Regions from separate parts of the Nocardiopsis moroccensis genome, predicted to be linked through region 1. Evidence: riboswitches for the same ligand, from Rfam matches in the RefSeq annotation. Region 1 holds a riboswitch; each other region holds the start of a gene.

What was found. Region 1 has a riboswitch for cobalamin ahead of metE (5-methyltetrahydropteroyltriglutamate--homocysteine S-methyltransferase). Riboswitches for the same ligand answer to the same signal wherever they lie in the genome.
Region 2: linked by a shared signal. The riboswitch ahead of ACUKCB_RS24635 (ABC transporter substrate-binding protein) and the one ahead of metE (5-methyltetrahydropteroyltriglutamate--homocysteine S-methyltransferase) in region 1 are both predicted to bind cobalamin.
Region 3: linked by a shared signal. The riboswitch ahead of ACUKCB_RS24765 (nitrite reductase) and the one ahead of metE (5-methyltetrahydropteroyltriglutamate--homocysteine S-methyltransferase) in region 1 are both predicted to bind cobalamin.
Region 4: linked by a shared signal. The riboswitch ahead of ACUKCB_RS24735 (VWA domain-containing protein) and the one ahead of metE (5-methyltetrahydropteroyltriglutamate--homocysteine S-methyltransferase) in region 1 are both predicted to bind cobalamin.

The regions. Positions count from the first base shown of each region.
Region 1 covers NZ_CP199747.1:520,550-524,474, reverse strand. Annotated here, with positions in the region: gene metE (5-methyltetrahydropteroyltriglutamate--homocysteine S-methyltransferase) at 1-1,772, opposite strand, end outside; cobalamin riboswitch at 1,913-2,142, opposite strand; gene ACUKCB_RS02130 (polysaccharide deacetylase family protein) at 2,357-3,913, shown strand.
Region 2 covers NZ_CP199747.1:5,571,378-5,575,302, reverse strand. Annotated here, with positions in the region: gene ACUKCB_RS24640 (FecCD family ABC transporter permease) at 1-953, opposite strand, end outside; gene ACUKCB_RS24635 (ABC transporter substrate-binding protein) at 950-1,993, opposite strand; cobalamin riboswitch at 2,053-2,265, opposite strand; gene ACUKCB_RS24630 (acyltransferase) at 2,339-3,430, opposite strand; gene ACUKCB_RS24625 (hypothetical protein) at 3,603-3,925, opposite strand, start outside.
Region 3 covers NZ_CP199747.1:5,603,075-5,606,999, forward strand. Annotated here, with positions in the region: gene ACUKCB_RS24760 (precorrin-8X methylmutase) at 1-613, opposite strand, end outside; gene ACUKCB_RS24765 (nitrite reductase) at 610-1,539, opposite strand; cobalamin riboswitch at 1,592-1,793, opposite strand; gene sigJ (RNA polymerase sigma factor SigJ) at 2,056-2,964, opposite strand; gene ACUKCB_RS24775 (GNAT family N-acetyltransferase) at 3,169-3,705, shown strand; gene ACUKCB_RS24780 (hypothetical protein) at 3,826-3,925, opposite strand, start outside.
Region 4 covers NZ_CP199747.1:5,596,294-5,600,218, reverse strand. Annotated here, with positions in the region: gene ACUKCB_RS24745 (Uma2 family endonuclease) at 1-75, opposite strand, end outside; gene cbiE (precorrin-6y C5,15-methyltransferase (decarboxylating) subunit CbiE) at 278-1,510, opposite strand; cobalamin riboswitch at 1,565-1,702, shown strand; gene ACUKCB_RS24735 (VWA domain-containing protein) at 1,731-3,845, shown strand; gene cobO (cob(I)yrinic acid a,c-diamide adenosyltransferase) at 3,845-3,925, shown strand, end outside.

The DNA of each region.
Region 1 (3,925 bases):
TCAGCGACCTCGTCGCGCAGGGCCAGGCCGACCTGGAGGGCGGTCTCGCCCAGCGGCTGGTCGGTCCGGACGAACGACCAGGCGAGCATGGTGACCGGTCCCGTCAGCATGCCCTTGACCGGCTTGTCGGTGCGCGACTGGGCGTAGGTGATCCACTCGACCGTCATCGGCTCGGGGCGCGAGACGTCACCGAACAGGATCGGGGGACGTACGCAGCGCGAACCGTAGGACTGCACCCACCCGTTCCGGGTGGCGGCGTAGCCCTCCAACTGCTCCGCGAAGTACTGGACCATGTCGTTGCGCTCGGGCTCGCCGTGGACGAGGACGTCCAGGCCGATCTCCTCCTGAAGCGCGATGACGCGGTCGATCTCCGCGCGGAGGATCCGCTTGTACTCCTCGGTGGGCAGCTCGCCCCGACGGTGCGCGGCACGCGCGCGGCGCAGCTCGGGGGTCTGCGGGAAGGAACCGATGGTGGTCGTGGTGAGCGCGGTGTCGGTGGGGGCGCCCCGCTCCTCGGGACGCTCGTAGGCATCCGGGCCCAGAGCGTCCAGGCGGGCGCGCACCCGGGCGTCGGTGAAGGACGGGGGCCGGGTCCCGACCGCGTCGAAACCGGTGTCCGCACCCTCGGACAGGACGCGGCCGAGCAGGGCCACCTCCTCGGCCTTCTGCCTGGCGAAGGCCAGCGCACCGCGCAACTCGGGAGCGAGGGCGGTCTCGGCGTCCAGGTCGATGGGGACATGGAGCAGCGAGCAGGAGGTACTCACGGTGAGCTCGTCGGTGAGGGCGAGCAGGGTACCGAGTTCGGCCACGGCGGCGGGCAGGTCCGTGCGCCAGACGTTGCGGCCGTCCACGACGCCCGCGACCAGCCGGGTGGCACCCAGGCCGGAGACCGCGGCCAGGTCCTCGACGCCCTCCGGGTCGGTGACCAGGTCGAGGCCGACCGCCTCCACCGGGGAGTTCTTGAGCACACGCAGGGCGGCGGCGCCGATGGAGCCGAAGTAGGTGGAGACCAGGAGCGCGGGGCGCTCGGTGAGAGACCCCAACCGCTGGTAGACGCGTTCCAGGTGGCCGACGGCGGCGCGGCCCTCGTCGGTGGCCAGGATCGGCTCGTCGAGCTGGACCTCGGTGGCGCCCGCCTCCTCGAGGTCGCCCAGAAGCTTGGCATAGGCGTCCAGGAGCTGGTCGAGCAGCTCGATCGGTTCCCAGCCCTCGGGAGCGTCGTCGGCGGCCTTGGCCAGCAGGAGGAAGGTGAGCGGGCCGAGCAGCACGGGGCGGGTCCGGAAACCGGCCTCGGAGGCCTCGCGGAACTCCGCGACGGGTTTGTCACCGACCAGGCGCGGCCGGGTGCTCGGGGACAGCTCCGGAACCAGGTAGTGGTAGTTGGTGTCGAACCACTTGGTCATCTCCAGGGGCGGTGCGCCCTGCTCGCCGCGGGCGAGCGCGAAGTAGCGGCGCAACTGCTCGTCCCGGTCCCCGGCCTGGGCCGGGGAGGGGAAGCGGGAGGGGACCAGGTCGAACAGGACCGCCGTGTCCAGCACGTGGTCGTAGGGGGAGAACGTGTTGGACGGGAGGTCGTCCACGCCCGCCTCCCGCAGTTGGGCGTAGACGCCCCTGCGGAGTTCGGAGGCGACGGCGTCGAATTCCCGGGCGGTGGTGTCGCCCTTCCAATAGGACTCACTGGCGCGCTTGAGCTCACGGTCGGGGCCGATGCGCGGGTAGCCGTGCACCGTGGAACGCACGGTGGTCCTGGGAGCCCCCGGGGTCGTGGTCATGAAGCTTCTCTCCCTCGTCGAAAGCCGGGTACCGGCCGCGAGGCGAGCGAGGACGCGGACATGCCGGAGAACGCTTTCTCAGCGCACGGCCGTCTCCGCCCTCGGCCCTCCCTCGGGGCACGGGACCACCGGCGGCACGGGTGCGCCGCCGGGCGGAGGCAGGTCTTCGGACTCGTGGGCGCTTCCGGCGTGAGGGCCGGTTCTCCTAGCAGTCGCCGCTTCCCAGTTCCCGACCTTTCCGGTCGGTTCACCAGTGCTTATGGCGACGGTCGTTCCCACTCACCGCTGCGGGGCAGTCCCGGAGTCGCACCGGGTTCCCTCTTTCGACACGCACCACCCGCCCCGGAGGGCCTCCGAGGTGGAAAGGATGGAGCGTGTACCTTCCACTCCTGCAAGTATAGGAGCGCCCCTCCGCCCCTGACCCCGGCGCGGCCCTCGCCCGCACGAGACGAACCCCCGCCGTGTGCTCGGCATCACAACCGACATCAGCGTTACGTGGGAGAGCGCGCCCCCGCCTCCCCCGCGAACGTTCGTCTGACGATGAACGTGGAGAACCCCAGGTGAAGCAGCAAGACCGTCCGACCATGTCCCCCGACCGGCCCCTACTCACGGTCGCGTTCGCGATGGTCGTCCTACTGGGACTGGTGTTGTCGGCGGCCAGGCCCCCGGGCCTGATCGAGGACACCGCCGAGACCCAGAGGACGGCCGGGCAGCCCGAGGAGGACGTGCGCCTCCCCGCCACCGGCGAACCCGACGAACTGACCGTCGTGGACCCCGCCGCGCTCCCCGGACTCACCGAGACCGAGATCGCCTACGAGGGCGGGAGCGAGGTCGCAGTCAGCTACCCGGCGATCCCCAACGCCGAACCCCTGGCGGACTTCCTGGACCGCACCCTGACCGCCCAGGCGCACGCCTTCGAGGCCGCGAACCCCGGTGCGCGCTCGTTCGTCGGCGAGTGGGGGCTGACCGCGGCGGAAGGCGGGATCGTGGGGGTCCGGATGACCACCACCGAAACCGACTCCGAGGAGACCCGCGAGGGCCACAGCACCTACTGGTACGAGACCGGCAAGGGCGCGGTCCACGGCTCCAGCCGTCTGCTCGCCGGACAGCAGGAGCTGGCCGAACTCAACGACCGGGTGCGCGAGGCCGTGTCGGACACCGCCGCCGCACCCGCCGCCCTGCACCCGATCAGCTCCCTGTACGACTCCGTGGGGTTCAACCCCGACGGAGACCTGGTGGTGGAGTTCGACTCCGGACAGGTCGCCCCCGCCTCCGAGGGCCGTGTCCACGCCGTGATCGACCGGGACGAGGCCCAGGACCTGCTCTCCGACCTCGGGCTGCGCGTGCGCGAGGCCGCGACCACGGGCGTACGCGAGTTCTCGGTGGCCGAGGCCCCCGAGGCGGACAAGGACGGTTCCGAGGCAGCAGCGCCCGGCGTACTGCCCCCGCGCGAGGACTCCGTCGACTGTGCCGACCCCGACACCAGGTGCGTGGCGCTGACCTACGACGACGGCCCCGGCGGACGGACCCCCGAACTGCTGGACGCCCTGGCCGAGCACGACGCCCGGGCCACCTTCTTCGTCACCGGGCACCCGGTCATGGAGAACCCGTGGATCGTGCGGCGCACCTACGCGGAGGGCCACGAGCTGGCCAACCACACGCTGAGCCACCCGGACCTGACGACGCTCGGAACCGGTTCGGCCCGCGCGGACCTGGACACGACCCAGGCCCTGGTGTACCGGGAGACCGGTTACACGATGGACCTGATGCGGCCGCCCTACGGGGCCACGGACGACGGGGTCGCCGAGCTCACCGCGGAACTGGGGCTGGCACAGATCCTGTGGAGCGTGGACACCAACGACTGGAAGGACCGCAAGGCGCACGTGGTCCGCAAGCGCGCCGTGAACGGTGCGTCCGAGGGCGCCATCATCCTGATGCACGACATCCACGACACCACCATCGACGCCTCGGTCGACATCATCCGAGAACTGGACGAACGCGGTTACACCATGGTCACGGTGTCGCAGCTGCTGGGCACGACCGAGCCCGGCGAGGTCTACGTCGACGGCGTACCCGAACCTCCCACGGAGGAGGACGGGGCGGAGAACACCGAGGAGGAGGAAGCGGGCGAGAGGAAGTGACCTGAGGGAACA
Region 2 (3,925 bases), 1.1 Mb from region 1:
ACCACCCCCACCGGGATCTCCTGCGGGTCCAGCGCGGTCCGGGCGACCGTGTCCACCCACACCAGGAAGACCGCGCCCGCCAGCACGGTGACCGGCAGCAGCCTGGCGTGGGAGGAGCCGGTGAGCGCACGGGCGGCGTGCGGCAGGACCAGTCCCACGAAGCCGATCGCGCCGGCGGAGCTGACCAGGACCGCGGTGAGCAGCGCGGTGGCGCTCAGCAGCAGCACCCGGGCCCGGCCCACCTGGACGCCCAGGTTCGCGGCGGCCTCCTCACCGAAGGCGAAGGCGTCCAGGGTGGTGGTGTTCGCCAGGCAGACGGCGAGCACGAGGCCGAGCACGGCGGCGCACAGGAGCACGTCGGTCCAGCCCGCGCCGCTGAGGGAGCCCAGCAGCCAGAACAGCACCCCGCGGGTGGTCTCTGCGTCCGCTGAGGTCAGCACGGTGAACGAGGTCAGCGCCGAGAACAGCTGCATGGCCGCGACCCCGGACAGCACGACCCGGTCCATACTGCCGCCCAGGGAGTGGCTGAGCAGCATCACCATGGCGAAGGAGAGCAGGGCGCCCACGAAGGCACCCGCCGACAGCGAGACCACACCGGCGCCCCAGCCGAGCACGATCACGGCGACCGCACCGGTGGAGGCGCCGGAGGAGACCCCCAGGACGAAGGGGTCGGCCAGCGGGTTGCGCAGCAGGGACTGCATCACCGCGCCGCACAGGGCCAGCCCCGCCCCGCAGACCGCGGCGAGCAGGGTGCGGGGCATCCGCAGGTTCCACACGATCCCCTCGCGCAGTTGCGACAGCGGGCTCTCGCCGAGGCCGAACCGCGCCGCGACCGACCGCCAGACCTGGGCCGGGGTGATGTCGGCGGGGCCGATGGTGACTGCGACCGAGACCGACAGGGCCAGGAGCAGGAGACCTGAGGTGATGAGCAGTGCCGGGCGGGCACCTCTCACCGGGTGTACCCGAGCTCGCGCAGGCCGTCCGCGACCAGCTCGATGCCCTCGACCGTGCGGATGGAGGGGTTCATCGCCTGGCCGCTGAGCAGGACGTACCGCTCCTCGCGCACCGCGGTGAGGTTGCGGGTGGCCGGGTTGGTCTCCAGGAAGGCGATCTTGGCCTCCGCGGTCTCGGCGGTCTGGGACTCACGGGTCAGATCGCCGAGCACGATGACGTCGGGATCACGGTCCGCGACGGTCTCCCAGTTGATCTGGGGCCACTCGTCGTGGGTGTCGTCGAAGGCGTTCCGGGCGCCGACGGCGCCGGTGATGGCCCCGGGGGCGCCGCAGCAGCCCGCGAGGTAGGGCGACTGGGAGTTGGCGAACCAGTACATGAGGCTCACGTCCGAGACCTCCAGGTCCTCGGTCGCGGTGTCCACCCGGAGCTGGAGTTGCGAGACCAGTTCCTCCCCGCGCTCCTGCACCCCGAAGACCTCGGCCAGATCGTGGATCTCGCCGTAGACGGAGTCCAGGGTGAGCGGTTCGCTCCGGGAGCCGTCCCCGCCGCTCTCGTTGTCCTTGCCCGCGGCGCAGTCGGTCGGGGAGACGTAGGTGGGGACGCCCAGTTCCTCGAACTGTTCGCGGGTGGCGACGCCGCCGGTGCCGAGCGTGGAGACGAAGGAGGCGGTCACGAAGTCGGGGTCGGCCTCCAGGACCCGTTCGAAGGAGGGGTTGTTCTCGGCCAGCCGGGGGATGTCGGCGTTGGCCTCCTCCAGCCCCGTCATGATCGGGTCGGTCCAGGTGGCGGTGCCGACCACCCGGTCCTCCAGGCCCAGGGAGAGCAGGATCTCGGTGGACCCCTGGTTGAGGGAGACCACCCGTTCCGGGGGTGTGTCGAGGGTGATCTCGTGGCCGCAGTTGTCGATGGTGCGGGGGTAACCGGATGCGGTGGCCGCTTCGGTGCTGTCGTTTTCCCGGTCTCCCGGGACACCGCAGGCGGTGAGGGCGAGGGCGGGGACGAGCAGGAGGGCGAAGGACGGGAGCGCGTGACGCGGCATGGGGACGCCTCGGGTTCGGGGCTCGAACGCGGAGCCCGGCACGGGTTCGCCTCCGCGCACTCGACGCGGAGGGGCCAGCAGGTCTTCGGACTCGGGTTCCTCCGGACGGGGTGCCTTCCCGGGTCGGTGCCGCGCGGACGCTGCCGCCCGCGCACCCGTGCCCCAGTGGCTCGCGTACCCCGCCCGTCCCCCACACCGCTGCGCGTCAGTTCCGGATTCGCACCGGATTCCCTGACCACCTGAGTGGTACGACTGGCCCGGGAAGGATAACAAGGGCCGCGTGCCCCTCCCGGCCCCGGGCGCGGTTTGCCCCGGGGGTCCGTGGGCGGCGGTGGTGCGGCCGGATCAGACGATGACGCGCAGCAGGGGGACCCGCTGGGCGAGGGCCACCAGCACCAGGCTGATCGCGGCGGTCGCGACTGCGTAGCCCACGGCGGCGAACAGCGCGAGGAAGCCGTCGGGCACGCCCCAGAGGTCGCGCAGCGTGTACAGCACCATGACGTGCACGAGGTAGACGCCGAGGCTCAGCCCGGACGCCACCCGGACGGCCCGCCTGGTGGCCGCGGCGGTCGGACCCTGCGCCATGGCCAGTCGGGTGCCCGCGGTGCGCAATACGAGGTAGGCGCCCGCCCCGGCGAGGATCATCGGCAGGGAGAGGAAGCCGTAGAAGTACTCGCCGGCGGGGCCCCACTCCCCCGCCATGCGGGCGGCCGTCCCGGCGCCCGCGGCGGTTCCGGCCACGCCCAGGACGAGCGCGACGGCTCCGTAGCGCGTGGTCCGGGGGCCGGTGTCGGCGGTCAGCAGCAGCCAACCCAGCAGGTAGTAGCCGAGGAACGGCAGGAAGCGGGTGACGGCGCTCGCCCCGCCGGCCCCCTCGACCAGGGACAGCAGCTGGTCGGCGATCCCCACCGCGAACGCCACCCCGGTCAGCCACCACAGCCCGGTGCGCGAGGTGTGTGCGACCACCGTGCGCAGGAACGGGGTGAACAGGTAGAGGCCCGCGATGACGTAGAGGAAGTACAGGTGGATCGACGGCGATCCCGAGGCGGCCTGGGCGGCGGCCTGGGAGGCGTCGATGCCCTCGCGCCAGTAGTGCCAGAGCAGGTAGGCGGCGCTCCAGACCAGCAGGGGCACACCGATCCTGGCCCACCGCTTGCGGTAGAAGTCACCCGCGCTCTCCTCGCGTGGGCGCAGCAGCAGCGCGCCGCTGATCATCACGAACACCGCGACGCACCAGCGCACGGCGGCGTCCACGACGTTGGCCGTCCACCACGTGGGACCGCCGAGCTCGGCCTGGAGGGTGCTCACCAACGGGGAGTAGGCGTGCACGAGGATGACCGCGACCATGGCGGCGACGCGGGCGAACTCCATCCAGGATGTGGCCGGAACGGTTGGGGGTGGGGCCTGGGCGCCCACCGGGGCTCTCTCGACTCGCACCCCCCATCGATACCACTTCGTTATCTTCGAGTTCAACCCGCGTTACCGATCGGAAAGCCCGGACGGCGGCGGGCCCCAGCGGCTTCCGGCAGCGCGGGCACGGCACGGCGGGCTGGTCCGAGCACCGGCCCGCCGTGCCGCGCCGTTCGGTCTCCCGTCGGCCGACGAGGGCTCAGCCCTCCTCGGGGATGGCCGCGGCCACCACGTCGCGCTCCTTGCGACCGAACAGGGGGAACAGGATCCGCAGACCCTGTTCCTCACCCGGCACGGTGACCACGAAGGACGAGTTGATCACCCGCTCGCGGATGCGCGAGCGGACCAGACCGGCCCGGCGCAGGGTTATCAACAGTTCCTTGGGCTTGGCGAACGTCGGGTCCGCCTCGAAGATGAACAGACGCCGGTCGGTCATCGCCAGGTACATGGGGACCGGGCTCGGGATCATGACCATGCCGCTGCCCAGGGCCACCGAAACGGCCGCGGTGGCCGCGGTTCGGC
Region 3 (3,925 bases), 1.1 Mb from region 1:
CTCCGCGACGGCCGCGGACCGTCACGTACGGGATGTCGGTCCCGTGCCGGTCGGCGAACTCGGTGAGCGCCTGTTTGGACTCGGCGGCACCGATGAAACCGACCGGGCAGCCGACGATCGCGGCCGGTCTCGGCGCCCCGTCGACCAGCATCTCCAACAGGTGGAAGAGGGCGGTGGGCGCGTTGCCGACAGCGACCACGGCACCCTCCAGCAGGGGTTCCCACAGGGACACCGCGGCCGCCGTGCGGGTGGTGCCCCACTCCCGCGCCAGCTCGGGGACGCGTGCGTCGCCGAGAAAGCAGAGCACCTCGTTGCCGCCGGGCAGGCGGCTCGCGGTCACCCCGGCGGCCACCATGCGTGCGTCGCACAGGATCGGCGCGCCGCCCTCCAGGGCCGCGCGGGCCGCAGGAACCAGGTCGGGGTGGACCACCAGGTCGTCGGCGAGGCCGACCTGACCGGTGCCATGGATCATCCGCACGGCGAGCCGTTCGGCGTTGTCCGGCAGGTGCCCCAGCCGGGCCTCGCGACGGATGGTGGCGAAGGAGTCGGTGTAGATCGCTGGGCCGTCGTCGACGTACTCGTAGTGCCGGTTCGGTCGGCGGGGGGCGGTCATCGGACCTCCCCGGGCACCAGAACCCCGCGCCAGGGCGTGACGACGAGCTCTCCGTGGCCCGCGGCGGTCGCCCGCTCGGCGAGCTCCTCGACGGCGGAGCGGTCCAGCCCCCGGTCGGTGACCCGCAGATGTAGTCCGCCCCCGGGCAGCGGTCCGTACGGCAGGGGAGGCGAGGGTTGTGGCAGCCGCGGGTCGGGAGCCACCGGTGCGGCCAGCGGTGCCGGGAGCTCGGCGACGTGCCAGGGCGCCGTGGGACCCTGACCGCGGTGTTCCAGGAACTCGTCCGCGAACCGCAGCAGCGCGGCGGGCGCCTCGTCGAGCGGTACCACCGGGCCCCAGTACCCGCCGATCCGCAACTGTGCGATCCCCTCGTCCAGGGCGACGAGCCCCAGGTCACAGGGGCGGTCGAGCAGGTCCCCGGATCCGTCGTCCAGCACGAACAGGAACCGTCCGGGCAGGTCCGCGCGGCGCGGCACGGAGCACAGCATCGTGTCCAGGGCCGAGGCGACGGGCCGCAGGTCGGCCCGCCCGCCGCCCGGTACGGCACCGTCCGGGAGTGCCGGGTCCTTCGGCCCCGTGCACGGGGAGACCATCACGTTGCGTACCAGTTCGTGGCTGGCCGAGGGCAGCAGACCGGTCTCCTCCAGGTCCCGGAGCACCTCGGACTCCAACCGTCCCGCGTTCCCGGGCAGGGCGCGCAGTTGCAGGTTCGCGCGGCCCGTGACGTGGACGCGGCCGCTGCCGTGCCGTTCGGCCACGGCGGCCAGAGCTCGCAGCGAACGGGCGCGGAGTCGGCCGCCGATGAGCCGGAGCCGGACCAGCAGACCGTCGTCGGCGGCCCAGGGCCTCAGCGCGCCGGGGCAGCGGTCGCGCCGGGTACGGCTGTGGGGGGTTCGGGCGGAGGGCGGGGTGCCGGGCAGGGACATGCACGTCTTTCGGGTCAGGGGCTTGTTCGCGGGCCCGCGGATGACTCGGCGGAGGTGTCCGCCGCTACCGGCAGGTCTTCGGACTCGGAATCGACCGGTACGGGGCGCCTTCCCGGAGTTCTACTCCAGTGGCTGTCCGGGGGACCACCCCGGACGTGCCCGTCCGTCATCCTCACCGCTGCGCGTCAGTCCCGGAATCACACCGGGTTCCCTGCCCCACGGACGTGGGGTTCGACCGGTCCGACGAGGGTATCGTGCCACCTCGCGGCTCGTTCCGGCGGACCGTGCCCGGGCGCTCTCTCCGCCCCACGCGCCTCCGGTTCGCCGACTGAGCACGCCCGGTCCCGGGTCGGCGAGGAACTGCCGGATGCCTGGTGGTCATGACAGACATACTGCCTCCTCGGCTGCAGGAGGACCGGCGCCTGGGGTCACGCTGGGTTATCGACGGGTTTCCACAGGCCCGAATCCACCGGAATCCGCGCCGCCCCCGCCCACGACGGCGGCGCCCCCTGCCCCCTAGGACGGGCCGGTGGCCCGCAGACGCGACATCTTGTCCGGGTTGGCCACCATGTACACGTGCCGGGCCCGGCCCTTGAAGACGTCCAGGGTCAGCACGGTGATCGGGACCCCCTCCACCGACAGGACCGCGGCGGGGCCGCCGTTGACCTCGGCGACCTCCGTGTGCAGCGGTGCCGTGGGCGCCAGGCCCAGGGACCGCAGGAAGCGCGAGGCGTTGCGTTCCAGGGACACCGCGGCCAGGAAACGGCCCACCTTGTCGGCGCCGCGGATCACCCGCAGGGGCGCCGGGGCCCTGCCGCCGCTGTCGCTGACCAGGGTGGCGTCCTCGGCCAGCAGTCCCTTGAGCCCGTCCAGGTCGCCCTCCACGCAGGCCCGGAGGAAGCGTTCGGTAATGCGGCGGCGCGCCGCCCGGTCGGCCTCGAAACGTGGGCGGCGTTCCCGCACGTGGTCCCGGGCCCGCCGGGCCAACTGCCGGGTGGCCGCCTCGTTCCGGTCGATGACCTGGGCGATGTGCGCGTAGGGCAGTTGGAAGGCCTCGTGCAGCACGAACACGGCCCGTTCCAGCGGGCTGAGGGTCTCCAGCACCACCAGGAGCGCGAACTCCACGGAGTCGGCGAGCTCGGCCCGCTCGGCCGCGTCGGGCAGCTCGCTGACCGGCTCGGGCAACCACTCGCCCACATAGGACTCGCGCTGGGCACTGGCTTTGCGCAACCGGTCGATGGAAAGCCGGGACGCCACGGTCACCAGGTAGGCGCGCGGGTTGTCGATCCCGTCCGGATCCACCCGGGACCAGCGCAGCCACGCCTCCTGGACCACGTCCTCGGCGTCGTCCGCCGTTCCCAGGATCCGGTAGGCGACCCCGTTCAGCAGGGGGCGGTGTTCCTCGAAGACCTCTGTTGCCGTCATGTCGGGGAAGACGTACCACAGTGCGCCTGGCGTGACATGCCCCTGACCGGTTCCGGCCAGGGCCGTGGGCTCGGGCGGGTGTGACCAGGAGGGGCGGTCGGCCAGTGGATGGAGGGCGGCCGACGGCACCGGCAAACGGCTTGCACCGCCCCCGGCTCGGTTCTAGGTTGGCGCGACCCGAGCTGTCAGTGAGAGGGGCTGTGGTTGTACCGAGTACGGGAGTGGAACCGGGGCGACGCCGACCGGCTGTTGACGGCCTTCGCCTGGGAGGAGCTGGCCAGGCAGGAGAGCGACGTGCCGCGGACCCCGGACGAGGCCCTGGAGTGGATCGCCGGGCGGGCGGTCCTGGCCAAGGAACGGGACGTGCACGGGTTCGTGGTGGTCGACGGCCAGGACAAGGCCCTCGGGCACGTGCAGGTCTCGGTGTCCAGCCGCAGGCACGACTTCGGCTGGCTGTCCTACTGGACGCACCCGGCCGAGCAGGGGCGGGGCGTGGCCTCGGCCGGGGCCCGGCTGGCCACGGAGTTCGCCTTCGACCGACTGGACCTGTTCCGGGTGGAGACGGGCCACCGGCTGAACAACCCGGGGTCGTGCGTGGCTGCCCGGCGGGCGGGTTTTCGCCCGGAGGGTGTCGAGCGGGCCAAGCTCCGCTACGGGACCTCCCGTTACGACACGGGGATGCACGCGCGGCTGGTGACGGACCCGGTGGAAGGCGTGCCGGAAGGTGTCTGCGGCGGGTGATCGGAGGGTCGCGCGGGCGTACGCGTCCGGGTCTTCCCGCTCCACCGGGGTGAAACGACGAACGCGGGGCACGGTGTAGGAACACCGTGCCCCGCGCCAGTCCCGTGCGGGACCTGTGGACTACCAGTTCTTGACGGAGATGCCCGAGGTCTCGGTGATGCTGGTGACGTTGCAGCCCTCGGAACTGAAGCCCGCGAAGGAGATGACGTCGGCGCAGATC
Region 4 (3,925 bases), 1.1 Mb from region 1:
GAGGTGCTCGAACAGGTCGGTCCCCATGGGGAACGTCGGCATACCGGGCGGCGGGTGGTGCTCTGTGACGGTCATGTGGCCCCCTGAGCGATGCCGGTGGCGGGTGGTGACGACACGGACGCGATCTCCGGCACGAGCGTTCGGTGGCTCGTCGAGGAAGTCGCCGAGCGCGGTGGTTCGGGACCCTCCACACGGCCAGAATAACGCCGGGGAGGGAGCGCGGGCATGCCCGTGGTGGAAATTCCGGGAGCCGGGACCGACCGGCTCACTCCGAACGTCACCGGTCGGGCACGGTCAGGCACCACTGGGTGACGGTGCGGGCGGGGGTCCAGCCGGTGAAGGTGCCGATGGGCGCGGTGGTCTCCACCGCGATCCGGGTCAGCTCCCCGCCGTGGCTCCGGTAGGCGTCCGCGAGCAGCTGCTCGGTCTCCAGCGTCACCCCGTGCACCACGAGTCGGCCGCCCGTACCCAGTGCGTCCAGGCAGGTGTCGAGCACGCCCGGCCGGGTGGCGCCGCCGCCGACGAACACCGCGTCGGGGGCGCCCAGCCCGGCCAGCGCGTCCGGGGCCCGGCCGGTGACCACGCGCAGACCCGGGACGCCGAGCCGCCCGGCGTTGCGCCCGATCCGATCGGCGCGCCCGGTGTCGGCCTCCACCGCCGTGGCCGTGCACGAGGGGTGGGCGCGCATCCACTCGATACCGACCGAGCCCGCGCCCGCCCCGACGTCCCACAGGTGCTGGCCCGGTGCGGGCGCCAGCCGGGCCAGGGCACAGGCGCGCAGGTCCCGCTTGGTCAACTGCCCGTCGTGCTCGAAGGCCTCGTCGGGCAGTCCGGCGACCAGCCCGTACCCCGCCGGTCCGGCGAGTTCCACCGCCAGTACGTGCAGTGCGGGGACCTCCTCGGGCGGTGCGCCGAGCCAGTCGTGGGCCGTGCTCTCCAGCCGTGACTCCGCGGCCGACCCCAGGTCGCCGAGGACGGTCATCCGGCTGGCCCCGTAGCCCGCACCGGCCAGCAGGGCGGCGACCGTCCCGGGTGTGTCGGCGCCGGAGGAGAGCACCAGGACGCGGTGGCCGGGCGCCAGTTCACGCATCAGCAGTCGCGGATCGCGCCCGACCAGGGTCAGCACCGAGCACCCCTGCGCCGGCCAGCCCATCCGGGCGCGGGCCAGGGACACCGAGGAGACGGCGGGTTCGACGTGCACCGCGTCCGCGCCGAGTAGTTCGACCAGGGTGCCGCCGATCCCCGACACCAGGGGGTCACCGGAGGCCAGCGCGACGACGGCGCGGCCTTCGAGGCAGGAGAGCAGTCCCGGTAGGCCCTCGCGCAACGGGGAGGGCCAGGCGCGGCGTTCCTGGCCGGGCACGTCCGGCAGCATGGCCAGGTGCCGGCGCCCGCCCAGTACCGTGTCGGCCGCCAGAACCAGCTCGCGCAGCCTCTCGGGCACGCCCTGCCAGCCGTCGGCGCCGACGCCGACGACGGTGATTCGGGGAGGGGACGTCTCGACCTTCATGGGCAGGACGCTATCGTGGCGGCCGAAGGTGTGAGGTGCCCCGGCTGCCCAACCATCGGAAACGGTGGGGACGGTGCCCGGGGAGAATCTGGGAAGCCCGGTGAGATTCCGGCACAGGCCCGCTGCGGTGAGCCGAGCCTCCGGACAGGAGGACTCGGTAAGTCCGAAGACCGGCCCCGCACCCGCCCATGACCGATGGCGAAACGAGCGGGAGCCTCACATGCCATTGCGGACGTCCCACTACCCCTTCTCCGCGATCGTCGGCTGCGACGCCGACCCACTCGACGACCTGGGCCTGGCGCTCGTGCTGGCCAGCGTCTCCCCGGAGATCGGCGGTGTCCTGGTCCGTGGCCAGAAGGGCACCGCCAAGTCCACCGCGGTCCGGGCCCTGGCCTCCCTGCTGCCGCCGGTCGAGGTCTACCGGAGCGACCGTTTCTCCGTGGACCCCGCCGACCCCGCGCAGGAGTCACCGGACGGCCCCTTCCCGGCGGGCACGGCCGTGGAGAGCCGCCCGGTGCGCCTGGTCGAACTCCCGGTCGGCGCCACCGAGGACCGTGTCCTGGGCTCCCTGCACCTGGAGCAGGCGCTCACGCACGGCCAGGTCGCCTACGAACCGGGGCTGCTGGCGCGGAGCCACCGCGGCCTCCTCTACGTCGACGAGGTCAACCTGCTCCACGACCACCTGGTCGACCTCCTCCTGGACGCCGCCGCGACCGGCCGGGTGACCGTGGAGCGGGACGGGTTCTCGGTGGAGCACGCCGCCCGGTTCCTGCTCATCGGCACGATGAACCCCGAGGAGGGCGAGCTGCGCCCGCAGCTGCTGGACCGGTTCGGGCTGACCGTCGAGGTGGCCGCGCCCGCCGACCCGGCCGCCCGGGTCGAGGTGGTCCGCAGACGGATGGCCTACGACTCCGACGCCGCCGCGTTCGCGGAACGCTACGGCGCCTCCGAGAAGGCCCTGGCCGAGCGGATCGCGGCGGCCCGGGAGACCGTCCGGCACGCCCGCCTGTCCAACGCCGCGCTGTTGAAGATCGCGCAGGTGTGCGCGGCGTTCGAGGTGGACGGCCTGCGCGCCGACATCGTGACCGCGCGCACGGCCCTGGCACACGCCGCCTGGGAGGGGCGGACCTCGGTCACCCGGGCCGACATCCGCCGCGCCGCCCTGCTGGCCCTGCCGCACCGGCGCCGACGGAACCCGTTCGACGCACCGGGGCTGGACGAGGAGCTCCTGGACCGGATCCTGGGCGACGAGGAGCCGCCGCCGGACGACCCGGAACCACCGGGCGGCTCCGACGGCCCCGAGGACTCCGACGACCCCACCCCCGGCCGGGACGGCGGGCCCGAGGAGGACGGCGCCCCGGCCACCGACGGTCCGGAGGCGGATCCCGCCCAGGGCCCGGACCCGGGTCCCGACCAACCGGACCAGCCACCCGAACAGCCCCGGGGCCCGGAGGACTCCCAGGCCCCGGCCCGGGAACCAGAAGAAACCGAGGAGGCCGAGGGCGACGGTTCCCGGCCCGCGCCGGGCACCACGGTCGGGGCGAGCACCCCCTACCGCCCCCGAACGTTCACCGCCCGGGGCACCGGGATCGGTGCGGACGGCCGGCGCAGCCGCGCCCTCGGCACCCGGGGCCGCCGGATCGGGGCCGAACCTCCCGGCGGGGGCTCGGGGAGCTCGCTCCACCTGGTGGAGACCGTCAAGGCGGCGGCCTCCCGCCCGCACGGCGGCGGCCGGGTGAGCCTGCTCCCCCGCGACCTGCGCGTCGCGGTGCGTGAGGGGCAGGAGAGCAACCTGGTGCTGTTCTGCGTGGACGCCTCCGGCTCGATGGCGGCGCGCAAACGCATGGGCGAGGTCAAGACCGCCATCCTGTCCCTGCTCCTGGACGCCTACCGGCGCCGCGACAAGGTCGGTCTGGTGACCTTCCGGGGAACCAGGGCCGAGCTGGTGCTGCCGCCGACCCGTTCGGTGGACACCGCCGCCGCCCGCCTGGACGAACTGCCCGCCGGGGGGCGCACCCCGCTCGCCGAGGGCCTGCTGGAGGCCGCCCGGATCCTGCGGCGCGAGCGGCTGCGCGACCCGAGGCAGCGTCCGCTGCTCGTCCTGGTGACCGACGGCCGGGCCACCGGGGGTCGGGGTTCGGTCGGCCGTTCGCTGGCGGCCGCCGACCACGTCGCCGAACTGGGTGTGGCCACCGTCGTCGTGGACGGTGAGTCCGGCCCGATGCGGCTGGGCCTGGCCGCAGCCCTCGCCACCCGCATGGGTGCCGAGCACCTCCCCGTCAGCGAGGTCAGCGCCGACGCGCTGAGCACCGCCGTGAGAGAAAGGGCCGCCTGATGCCCCAGGGCAAACCGCTCGTCGTCCCCGATGACGGGCTCACCACGCGGCAGCGCCGCAACCAGCCCGTGCTCGCCGTC